2 regions of the Bacillus sp. PK3-037 genome follow, and region 2 is predicted to be linked to the other one. Evidence: riboswitches for the same ligand, from Rfam matches in the RefSeq annotation. Region 2 holds a riboswitch; the other holds the start of a gene.

Region 1 (5,950 bases), 170 kb from region 2:
AGCTCGCCCCGTAAATCTCACCGGCCGTATACGGCTCTTTTTCCAGCACTTCTTCTTTTGTATGCCAGCTGACAGAATCCAAATCGTCCATCCGTCTCAGGCGTGACACGTCTTCTTCGGAGAATGCAAGCTTAAACATACCGCCATCATGCCTTCTGATATCAATGCCGGATAATGCAAACAGCTCCTCTCCAAGACTCTGATACAAACGCTGACTGTGCATGGCGAAATCAAAAAACGCATCCCGCTCCTCGCACTCGGCATGGGCGCCAAGCATCCCTGCCGCGGAGCTTGTTGTTCTGCCGCCGATTGTTCCGCTTTCAAGCAATGAGGTGTTTTTCTTTTCTTTTGCCAACTGATAAGCTATCGCGGAACCAATAATTCCGCCTCCAATGACAACTGCATCATAATGCCTTTTCATACTGAATCTCCTTTAGCTTGCGGGAATATCGTCTGGCAGCTTCCAAAGGATCATCGGAAGAAAAAATTCCGGACATGACAGCGATACCGTCTGAACCTGCTTGTTTCACTTCTCTTAATCTGGCAGGTGTCATTCCGCCAATTGCAATAACCGGAATCGAGATCCTCTGTTTGATTTCTGAAAGCAAAGACACGCCTCTGCCCTCAAAGCCTTGTTTGCAATCCGTTTCATACACATGGCCGAACAAAACATAATCAGCGTCTTCCTTTTCTGCCTGAAGCGCTTCCTCCAGTGAATGCACCGATCGCCCAATGTGCAGGTGAGGAAATCTGGCTCTTACTTGTTTCGGCGAAAAGCTGCTGCTCGGCAGCTGAACGCGATGAATATTTGAAAAAAGCGCAATATCAACCCGGCCATTCATCACCAGCTTTTGCTTATCAACACCGCCTTCAGAAATAAGCTCCAGCAGTTTCAAAATGTCAGCCGCCGATTTAGACCGTTCACGAATATGGATGAAATCAACCTCATCCTGAATGGCTATAATTGATCTCGCTAGATCTTTAACCGGCTTGCGGTCATCAGTTATGGCGTGCAGCTCCAAGCCCTTCCACCTCTTTTACGCCGCTGTCTGACCAGCCTTCTTTTCGATAAGCCATACCCCAGAACTGATATTCATAATAGCTCGAAATAACGAAATTCTCTTTCATCTTGGCGCGCACTTCCTCCGTGCTGTTTTCCGCCAGCTCATCCAGGCGGTTAATTTGTTCTTCCACCTGCTGTCTGAACCAGTCACCGCCGTATGTGCTAATCCACTTCTGGTAAATCGGATGCCCCGGATCACATGTCAGCAATTTCTCACCAACCTCATAATAAAGCCAATAGCACGGGAGAAGAGCTGCCAAGATTTCTGCAAAGTTCCCGCTCAAAACCGAACGGTACATATGGGATGTATAGGAGTAAGCGGTAGGAGATGGCTTAAATGACTTCCGTTCTTCCTCACTGATTTCCAAAAGCTCCGTAAACTCGCGATGAAGCGCCATCTCCGCTTCATATGTACCTTGAGCATGGCTGGCCATACGTCCCGTTGTATAAAGGTCCTTCGCATAAGCGGCTCCGAACGATTGCACCTTTGCAAAATGAGTTAAATAGTAAGAATCCTGAAGCACGTAATATTTAAAGCGGTCGATCGGTAGGGTTCCGTCACCGATCCCCTGAACAAATGGATGGACAAAGCTGCCTTCCCACCATTCTGCGGCTGCACTGCGGCATTCTTCTGAAAACTTCACACGTCATTCCCCCTGTCTGATAATAAAAAAACCACTTTCCCGCAAGGAAAAGTGGTTTGGAATTGGCATAGTTATATAACACAAATACCGCTCCACTTCCCTACGCAGGTCTGAACCTGTTCAAGTTATGAGGGTCTAAAAGTCACACTTTTATCTCAGCCCTTATAAAGGACACCCCTAGTGGTTTTACGAATACATATTGAATTGTTCTGCACCTCTATATTAACACGAATCCTTATTTGGTCAAGATATTATCCTTCCAATGTTTTCTTAAGATCCGTTACGTACCCGCGTGATCCGGTGACAATTAAGCGGTCTCCGATTTTCAGTCTTGTATCGCCGTGAGGAACGATGCTGTCCACACCCCGGAAAATCCTGACAAAAATCACGTCGCCTGTTAAAGGGAATTCACGGAGAATCACGCCATCGTATTTGCTGTTTTCCATATTAATTTGATACAGCGAAGACTCCTGGTTCGTAAGCAGTTTCATGACGCCAGGCGCTTCTATCAGCGCGCGAAGCAGCGTTTTGGTCGACAGCAAGATGGAAAAGATGCTGATGCCCTGCTCTTTCAATTTCGCTTCGTTCTCCGGTGATCCGGTGCTGGCAATGACTCTTTCTGTTCCTTTTTCTTTGGCGTATAGTGCGATGTCCGTATTCATGTCTTCATCCCCTGTCGCCACCACAAGGATTTCTGTATCAAATATACCGAGCGATTCAAGGGTTTGATGCTCATAATCAGAAATCGTTTCGACGGAAAATACTGAGTCTGACAGCTTTTCCTCAGCGTTTTCTTGATAAACGTGCACGACACGCACTTCATACTCGTTCTCAGGCAATTCAAGTGTCACAGGCAGTGTCATTTGATTAGCGCCGATAAATGTGATCTTCTTTTTCTCCTCCGGCTGCTCCTGTTTTTTGTACAGCTTTTTAAAACCGACCGGCGTAAAAATACTTGCAATAACCGCCACCAGCGTAAGCGCTCCTGACATATTCGCGCTGATGACATGAAGCTGCTGGCCGATTGTCGCGGCTGCAATCACAAGAGAAAGCGTTGATGTCAGCAGGAAACCAGACGCCAATATCGTGCGGTTATCATACCATTTCTTCAAGTACAGGACAGGAAGAATTTTGCTTACTAGCAGCGCCATAAGCAGCAGCGGAATCATCACTAAAATTTTCGGGTCCTGAAAAAGTGTCCAAATATCCAATTTTACACCGACCATCACAAAGAAAATCGGTATTAAGAACCCGTAGCCGAAGGAATCAAGCTGCTGAACCAGTTCCTTGTTCGGCGAGAGCAAGGAAACAAGCACGCCCGCTAAGAAAGCGCCGAGAATATTTTCTGCCCCCAGTGATTCAGACAGAGCCACCAGTACGATAATTAAGGTGAAAATAGCACGAGTACCGATCTGGATCGTCCCTTTTGACATGGACTGAACAAAAGAACGGTGTTTAAAGATCCGACCGAAGAAGTAGAGCACTACTCCGGCTGCGAACAGGATCATCAAGAGCCACATGTTTCCGCTGTCCTCTCCGTATAAAGAAGAAAAAACAGCAAGAAGAATCATAGTGACCAAGTCAGCAATCACAGCAACAAGCAGGATGATCTGCCCGATGTTTGAATCCATGATCCGTTCTTCCTTTAAGGTTGGAACAACAACACCTAACGAAATCGTAGAAATAATAAGCGTCATTAAAAAAGCATTTTGGATAAATCCAGCCAATACGAACCCATAGGACAGCAGCAATGATAAAATAAAAATACCGATAAAAATAATGGATGCTGTGGCAAATGTATTGGGTGCTTCCTTGCCGTTTTGCAGAAACTGTTTTTTCTTTCCTCTCTCAAAGGAAGAAAAATCAATTTCAAGCCCGCTTAAAAACATTAAAAAGATAAATCCCAGCATAGAGAGCGTCTGAAGCCAAGTATCACCCTCCACAACTAAATTAAGACCGCTTTTTCCTATAATCAATCCCATAATAATTTCAGCAACTACAACAGGGATGCTGAGTTTAAACCGATGCAAAAGGATGGGAGTTAAAAATGCAACGATAAGTACGACAACTAATGATGCGACAGATGTATGCGCCATAATCTGAACCTCCTTTTTAAAAAAACATAACGCGATTTTAACAAGGGTGATGATAAAAAATAAAGTAATAAGGTCTCATTTTTTTTAGAAAATGATTCTTCTATAATTTGCACATAAAAGCTGGTGATGACTCACAGCAATTTGCTTCATAATAAATAAAATCATGAGTAAGGAGGATGCTGCATGGCTTACTACGATATTATCAGCGATATTCATGGCTGCTACGATGAAATGACAACCCTGATAGAAAAACTTGGATACACAATAAAAAATGGATTGCCTGTACATGATGAAGGCAGGGTGCTTGTTTTTGCCGGGGATTTGACAGACCGAGGCCCTAAATCAATTGAAGTCATCCGCTTTGTAGCCGGCGCTTATGAACAAGGAGCCGTGCGTTATGTCCCGGGAAATCATTGCAACAAGCTGTACCGCTACTTAAAAGGAAATCCCGTTAAAGTGATGCACGGTCTTGAAACAACTGCGGCAGAGCTTAAAGCACTTTCTGAAGAAGAAAGAAGAAAAGTCAGCGAACAATTTATGAAGCTTTATGAAACTGCGCCGCTTTACGACATCTTACATAATGGAGAATTGGTTGTCGCCCATGCTGGCATAAAGGCTGACGATATCGGCAAAAACACAAGGAGAGTAAAGGACTTTGTGCTTTACGGCGATGTGACGGGTGAAACGTATCCGGACGGCAGACCCGTCAGGAGGGATTGGGCCGCCGCCTATAACGGGAAAGTATGGGTTGTATACGGACACACACCTGTTAAAGAGCCCCGCATCATAAATCGCACCATTAACATTGATACGGGCTGTGTGTTTGGGAATGAACTGACGGCCTTCCGTTTTCCCGAACTGGAGACAGTCTCCGTTCCAAGCTCTATGCCCTATGACGAATCTAGATTTCGTCCCATATAAAAAAGGAGAGAATCGTTTTAATGATTCTCTCCTTCAACTAATTCTTGCATATCGTGCGGCAGAGCCGCATGAAACGTCATTTTCTCCTGCGTCAGCGGGTGGATAAACGACAGCTGCTCACTGTGCAGCGCCTGCCTGTCAATCTTTTGTCTCGTGCCGCCGTACAACGTATCGCCGCACAGCGGGTGTCCGAGATAGCTCATATGGACGCGAATCTGGTGGGTCCGCCCTGTCTCAAGCTGCAATGCCACCGAGGTTAAGTCGTCTGTTATACGTGTGACACGAAAGTGAGTAACAGCCTTCTGACCGCCCGGTGTCACCATCCGTTCAATGATACTGTCAGGATGTCTGCCAATCGGGGCGTCTATCTTTCCCTCTGTCTCTGTCATTCGTCCATGCACAACCGCAACATATCTGCGTTTCACAAGGCCGTTTTTTTGCGCCGACGATAAAATGGAGTGGGCAAAGCGATGCTTGGCAATCAGCATGACACCTGACGTATCCCGGTCTAGCCGGGTGACAAGATGAACCGTGGCCCGCACTCCGTTTTTTTGGTAGTGATGGATGATGCCATTTGCGATGCTTCCCGCCGGGTGCTCTCGCGACGGAATAGATGACACATACGGCTGTTTGTTTATCACAAGCACGTGTTCATCCTCATACAGAATATCGAGCGGAACAGGCTCGGCCAAAAGCGTCTCGCTCACCTGTTCCTCAGGAAACTTTACAACAAGAAGGTCTCCCTCTCTCAATACGTATTTAACAGTCACATGTTTACCGTTAATGAGAAGATCTCCTCCGCTAAACTTGATGTCGGTCAACAGACGTTTAGAAATCCCCAGCTCGCCCGCATATTCCTTTAAGGTCATTCCGTCTTCAGCGGAAGCGATGTTCTTTTCAATAATAAATTGCTCCACGATACGTCCTCTTTCTACTCACCTTTTCCGATAAATGAATCCTGTACTCTTTTCCAAAACGGAAACGGACGGAATCTTGCAAATCTTACATTTTCGGATGCAACCTGGCAGCGGATGGACTTTACATCCTTATGTAGCAGGGTTAAATGGTCAATTGTTACTTGAAAGTCAACTTCGTTTCTCGGTTTAATCATGCAATCATGATGGGAAGGGAGAAGGAGCGGTGATCCGACCGTCCGGAATACGCGGTTATTGATAGATGCCATTTCCGCAAGCTGAATCGCTCTGATGGATGGGTGGATAATCGCT
Region 2 (5,950 bases):
GCATGACGACACAGCAAAAAACCGCCGCTGCTTTTACTGCCGGGTTAATGAGATGTAACGGCTGCTTCATCACGCACCTCCTGCTGGTATGTCATCCATTCATATCGAAGGGGGAGGGTGAGCTTTGCTTTTTGGACGAGCTCGGCTTCCCTGGAAAATAACTGTTCCGGTATTCCGTCAAAGGCCAAATGTGTGCCGTGAAGCACAAGCACGCTGTCAGCATATGAAGATACAAGCTCCATATCGTGTGTGATCATGAGGACAGCGGTGCCTTCTGTCTGGATATGCTGAATCATCTCCATGCATTCAGCGGCTGTTTTGGCGTCTTGGCCAAAGGTCGGTTCGTCTAAAAGCAAAACCTCTACATCGTGCATCAGCATGGTGGCGACACTCAGCCGCCGTTTTTGCCCTTGGCTGATCGCAAACGGATGGTGGTCCGCCAAATGTGCAAGGCCCAAACGCTGCAGCAGATTCTGCGCTTTTTTCTCGGTTTCGGCATTTGCCGCATGGCCGAACAGCAGCTCATCATATACTGTGTCAGTCACAAACTGGTGCTCTGGATTTTGGAAAACCAATCCCATTTGTTTGCGAAGCTCTTTTTCTTTGTAAGACTCCAGCGGCTTATCATGCAGAAGAATCTTGCCGCTTTTCGGTTTGAGCAAACGGGCGAGAACAGACAACAGCGTAGATTTTCCTGTGCCGTTTGGCCCGACAAGAGCCGTCAAAGAGCCTGCACGCAATGAAAAACTGATGTCTTTGAAAATGGTCTGCTGTCCTCTTGAAAACGATAAGTTCTGGACCTGCACCGCGTGTTCAGCAGAAAGAACCGCCGCTTCTTCAGCAGGCCCAGCAGGGAAGGGTTCCTTGAACAGCGTTTCTTTTGACAATGTGAACGGTATGCTCACATTTTCTTGTAAGCCACAAATTTTTGGCACAGCGATTCCCATTGTTCTTAACATGTTTGAGTGATGCTGAAACATTTCCTTAGTCGGCCCGTCTAAGGCTTTCTTGCCTGCTCCATCCAGTACGATTGTTCTTTCAACCCAAGGCGCCCACTCATCAAGCTGATGTTCGATCACGAGAAGGCCGAAGCCTTTTTCCTGCTGAAGCTCTTTGATCATTTGAACGAACTCCCGTGCTGAATAAGGGTCTAAAAGGGAAGTCGGTTCATCCAGAATAATCGTCTCAGGCTGCATCGCCAAAATACAGGCGAGCGCGACTTTTTGCTTCAGTCCCCCTGACAGAGTGGAAATCGTTTTTTCCTTTACATGAGTGATATGTAATTTTTCCAGAACGTCATCAATTTTCTTCACCATTTCTTCTTGGGGGACTTGCAGATTTTCCAATCCAAAGGCGATTTCATCCTCTACTGTCAGCATACAAAACTGCTGATCAGGGTCCTGAAAGACGACTCCGACATGCTGAGCGATTGTTTCAGAGGTTTCAGCGTCAGTGATCGGTTTTTGAAATAAGAATACATGCCCAGACAGCATCCCGTCGCAAGCTTCAGGGTAAAGCCCGTTTAAACAGAGGGCAAGCGAGCTTTTTCCGCACCCGCTCGGCCCTAACAATAAAGCGCATTCTCCTTTTTGGAGCTCAAACGTTATATCCTGAAAAATCGGTTTCTCGTTTTCTTCATATGAAAAGCTAAGCCGGTCAACCGAAAGCAACTTGTTATAGGCTTGCATGATTTGATACCCGTTTCCGTTTCTTTTTCAGTTCCTTTCCGAGTGCCATTCCGTTTAAGACACCCGTATATGCGAGAGAATCGCTGACAGCTTTTCCGAGAAGGCCGGCCAGGACCGCACCTGAAACGAGACGGATCACAAGCATAATGAGCAGATAGCCTGGTGAGTACGCCGCATAACCGGAAACAAAGAAATCATAAATAAAGCTGGACACCGAAGACCCCATACCCGCCAGAAGCAGCACAGGAAGGGAATATGCTTTCCAGCGTGTCACAAGAAATACAGCTTCTGCTCCGAGACCTTGAACAATGCCGATCACGATAACCATCGGGCCTGAAGGATTTCCCAGCAAACATTCAACGAGAGCTGCGATGATTTCTGAAACAAGGGCCGCGCCCGGTTTACGAATGATGTACGCGGCAATCACCGACACGATAAACCAAATGCCGTAAATCGGTTCATAAGCGATGGGCCCGAACATCCCTGCAAGTACGTTTCCGAAATGGGTGAATACTAAATAAACAATGCCAAAAACAATACTGATAACAGACATGATAACAATTTCTTTTACTTTCCAGCTTTTCATTTTATCCCTGCTTTCTGTTTTCTTGATGGACTGTTTGCCGAGAAGTTCACGGTCATGGTGACATGGGCTGTTTGCTGATTTGCCATGCGGAAAGCGTCTTCCAGTGTCTGGAACACGTCGTGTGCATCTCCGTCTAGCTCACTTGCGTAATGAACACCCTGTACAAAGGTGCCGTCAGCCTTAGCGATTTCAACAGCTTTTATGATGATGTCCATATAATTCGGCTCATTCATCGGATACAGTGCAAATTGGCATGGAGCCTCTGCTTTCAGGTCGTGAACAGATTCTTCATTGACTCGCTTTTCATCTGCTTTCAGATATGTATCTCCTTGGGTATCGCCCGGGCAGCCGATGGAAAACGTCCCGTTCATGACAATGTGCTTTTCGCTATTTGCTGCATACAGGTAGATGGCTTTAGCGGCGTCGAATACATGAGCGATCGATCCGCGCAAAACTGTGCTGATATGATCGGTCTTTGTCCAAACCTTTGACGTATCCGTTTTTTTTAGCGCGGACTTGATCACACTGATAAAATCATCTGTCATCGGGTATAAAGAGAACCGAAATCCGGCGATTCTGCTTGTGCCGCATAAGTTGTCCATTTCTCTGACCTCCTGTTTTTTTGGTGAAATAAAAAACTGCATATCCTTAGGGAATATGCAGTCATAGATCGAGTAAGCGCACAAAAAAATACACCTTTCGGTCAACCTGCACTTCCCCACGCTGGTATTATCCAGATCGGGTCATAAGGGATCAAAGCGCGATTTTGCGCGCTTTATCTCAGCCATAACAGCACCCCTAGTGCTTTCCGTATACAATTTTTTATTTTGACATCATAATAGATGATAAGAATCATTTTGTAAACAATGAAATCATTTTTTTCATATAGGAACATGAGAGGATGATCGGAATTGGAAAAAGGGCACATCTTAATTGTAGAAGATGAAGAAAAAATCGCGAGGGTCCTTCAGCTTGAATTGGAATATGAAGGATACAGCGTCACCATCAAACATAATGGCTCTGAAGGACTTAACGCGGCCACGGAAGGTTCGTATTCCCTATTGCTGCTCGATGTCATGCTGCCAGGGTTGAGCGGGCTTGAAGTGCTGCGCCGGTTGAGGAAAACGGATCAAGAGACACCGGTTATTTTATTAACAGCCCGCGACAGCGTTCCAGATAAGGTAACGGGGCTTGACATCGGTGCGAATGACTATGTTACCAAGCCGTTTGAAATAGAAGAATTGCTTGCCAGAATCAGAGCGGCACTACGCCAAACCGGAAGCAAAACAGAGGATATCGGCACATTTTTGACATATGACGATTTGCAGGTGAACGAGAAAACACGTGAAGTCAGACGGGGAGACAAAGAGGTTGAATTAACGCCCCGGGAATTTGATTTGCTCGTCTATATGCTGAAGCATCCGCAGCAAGTGCTGACGAGAGAGCAAATTCTCAGCTCTGTATGGGGGTTTGATTACCTCGGAGATACAAATGTCGTCGACGTGTACATAAGATATATCAGAAAAAAATTGGACTATCCTTACGAAAAACAGCTGATTCACACCGTACGCGGGGTCGGCTATACCATTAAGGGGTAAATGATGAAGCTGAAGACAAAGATTCATCTTTATACATCCATTTGGCTGTTGATTTTATTAGTGTTGGTCCATACTGCGGTCTATCTCATTTTTTCATCGGCACTCACCTCAAAGGATGCGGCCCGTCTTGCCGATGAAACGGACAATATCGCCGAAGCTCTGCATACCGCCGAAACACAAGGAGTGGCTTTGCAGGATATGCTGCAGGCCTATCTTCCGGCAAACGGAATGGTGCGGGTAGTGAATGCGGATCGGAAAGCCGTCATGACCATCACAAAGGAAAAAGTATATAAAGACTTCCCTCTTTCTTTTCACAGCGGGGAAACGACAGACGTGACAAAGCATGAAGGCAAACTGTTTGCAGCAGCATCTGTCCCGGTCATTTGGACAGACGGACAAGTCGTATCTCTTCAGCTCGTGGAAAGGCTGGAGCATACAGGAGAGAGTCTTCTTCTGCTAAGAATCATCTTAATTGCGGCCAGCGTGGCTGTCTGTATCGCTTCCTTCTTTGCCGGCAGCTTACTCGCCCGCCATATCACCAATCCAATCAGACAATTGGTGACAACGATGAAAGACATACAGAGAGAAAAAGCATTCAAAACAATTTCTTTGGAAGGACAGTCGCATGACGAACTGTATCAAATGGGGCTGACCTTTAATGAGATGGCGAGCATGCTGAAAGAGCACTACGACAAACAGCAGCAATTCGTCCAAGACGCTTCACACGAGCTGAAAACCCCGCTCACCATTATTGAAAGCTACAGCAATCTGATGAAACGCTGGGGGGCAAAAAAGCCTGAAGTGCTTGAGGAATCCATTGAAGCTATTCATTCAGAAGCGGTCCATATGAAAAAACTGACCAATCAGCTGCTTACGCTGGCCAAGACCCATAAAGAATTGGAGCTTGATCTGAAAACGGTTGACCTGATCGAAGTGTCGCGCGCCGTCATACAAACACTCCAGCCGGTTTATAAACGCGACATCTTTCTCGAGACGGACAAGGAGAATTTGCTTGTAACCGCAGATGAAGAACGCATAAAGCAGCTGCTGACGATTTTGCTTGATAATGCCATAAAATATAGTGACAAGGCCATTGTGATTTCCGCAGGAACCAATAACAGACGTCCGTTTTTGTCCGTAAGGGATGAAGGAATCGGCATACCTGAAGAGCATATCCCGCGCCTGTTTGAACGTTTTTACCGGGCGGATGAGGCGCGTAACCGCAAAACAGGCGGAACGGGTTTAGGCCTATCCATTGCCAAACATATTGCCGATGAGCATGGTATTGACCTGTCTGTAAAAAGCCAACCGGGACAGGGAACAAATGTCACGGTGCAATTTAGAGAACAGGATGGGGGAGCGCTATGACAAAACGAATGAAAACAGGAGCTGCTGCGGCGGCAGCCGTTTTAGCCATTGTCATCTGCGCGGTTCTTATCATTCAGCAAACCCATGAGGACGTGCTGTCAAAGGATGCAGTCATAAAAAAAGTAGAAACCTCCTATGAAGGCGACATCACAAAAGTGACGCAATCCAATGATAAAAAAACGTATGATATGACTCTGGAAAATCCAAAAGGAATTTATTTTCTAAAAGCTGATGCTAAATCGGGCGACATATTGTCAATGAACAGAGTGAAAAAGACGAACACATCTGAGATGACAGAAAAAGAAGCTAAGCAGCTTGCTCTGGTGCGGGTGCCGGGCACCGTCAAAAAACACACGCGAAAACACGGAGTTGCGTCGTATACCATTCAAAAAAATAATGGGGAAACATACGAAGTGAAGGTAGATATGAAGACAAAAACGGTTGTGTCCGCTGATAAAATCAGCAGCAAAGACAAACAAAAGACCACAATTTCGGAAAAAGAGGCAAAAGCCATTGCGGAGCGTGAGGCTGGAGGAAAAGCGGATGACGCCGATTTGGAAGAAAGCGAAGGCACTCTCCTGTTTGAAGTAGATGTTGATCTCCCGAATGACAAGGAAGCTACGGTGAAAATAAACGCCTATACCGGCAAAGTTTCTAATATTATCTATGAAGACTAATGGTTTCTCATCAAATTCTCATCTTTTTCTCGT

What was found. Region 2 has a riboswitch for thiamine pyrophosphate ahead of M1D69_RS13865 (YkoF family thiamine/hydroxymethylpyrimidine-binding protein). Riboswitches for the same ligand answer to the same signal wherever they lie in the genome.
Region 1: it holds a riboswitch for thiamine pyrophosphate, as region 2 does, so the genes downstream of both, tenA (thiaminase II) here and M1D69_RS13865 (YkoF family thiamine/hydroxymethylpyrimidine-binding protein) in region 2, are expected to answer to the same signal.

Annotation. Positions count from the first base shown of each region.
Region 1 covers NZ_CP096408.1:2,879,295-2,885,244, forward strand. The annotation lists gene thiO (glycine oxidase ThiO) at 1-421, opposite strand, end outside; gene tenI (thiazole tautomerase TenI) at 405-1,022, opposite strand; gene tenA (thiaminase II) at 1,000-1,707, opposite strand; TPP riboswitch at 1,788-1,896, opposite strand; gene M1D69_RS14855 (monovalent cation:proton antiporter family protein) at 1,959-3,803, opposite strand; gene prpE (bis(5'-nucleosyl)-tetraphosphatase PrpE) at 3,987-4,724, shown strand; gene M1D69_RS14865 (RluA family pseudouridine synthase) at 4,742-5,641, opposite strand; gene M1D69_RS14870 (NAD kinase) at 5,656-5,950, opposite strand, start outside.
Region 2 covers NZ_CP096408.1:2,712,921-2,718,870, reverse strand. The annotation lists gene M1D69_RS13880 (CbiQ family ECF transporter T component) at 1-70, opposite strand, end outside; gene M1D69_RS13875 (ABC transporter ATP-binding protein) at 45-1,688, opposite strand; gene M1D69_RS13870 (ECF transporter S component) at 1,675-2,274, opposite strand; gene M1D69_RS13865 (YkoF family thiamine/hydroxymethylpyrimidine-binding protein) at 2,271-2,876, opposite strand; TPP riboswitch at 2,973-3,084, opposite strand; gene M1D69_RS13860 (response regulator transcription factor) at 3,186-3,872, shown strand; gene M1D69_RS13855 (ATP-binding protein) at 3,876-5,240, shown strand; gene M1D69_RS13850 (PepSY domain-containing protein) at 5,237-5,917, shown strand.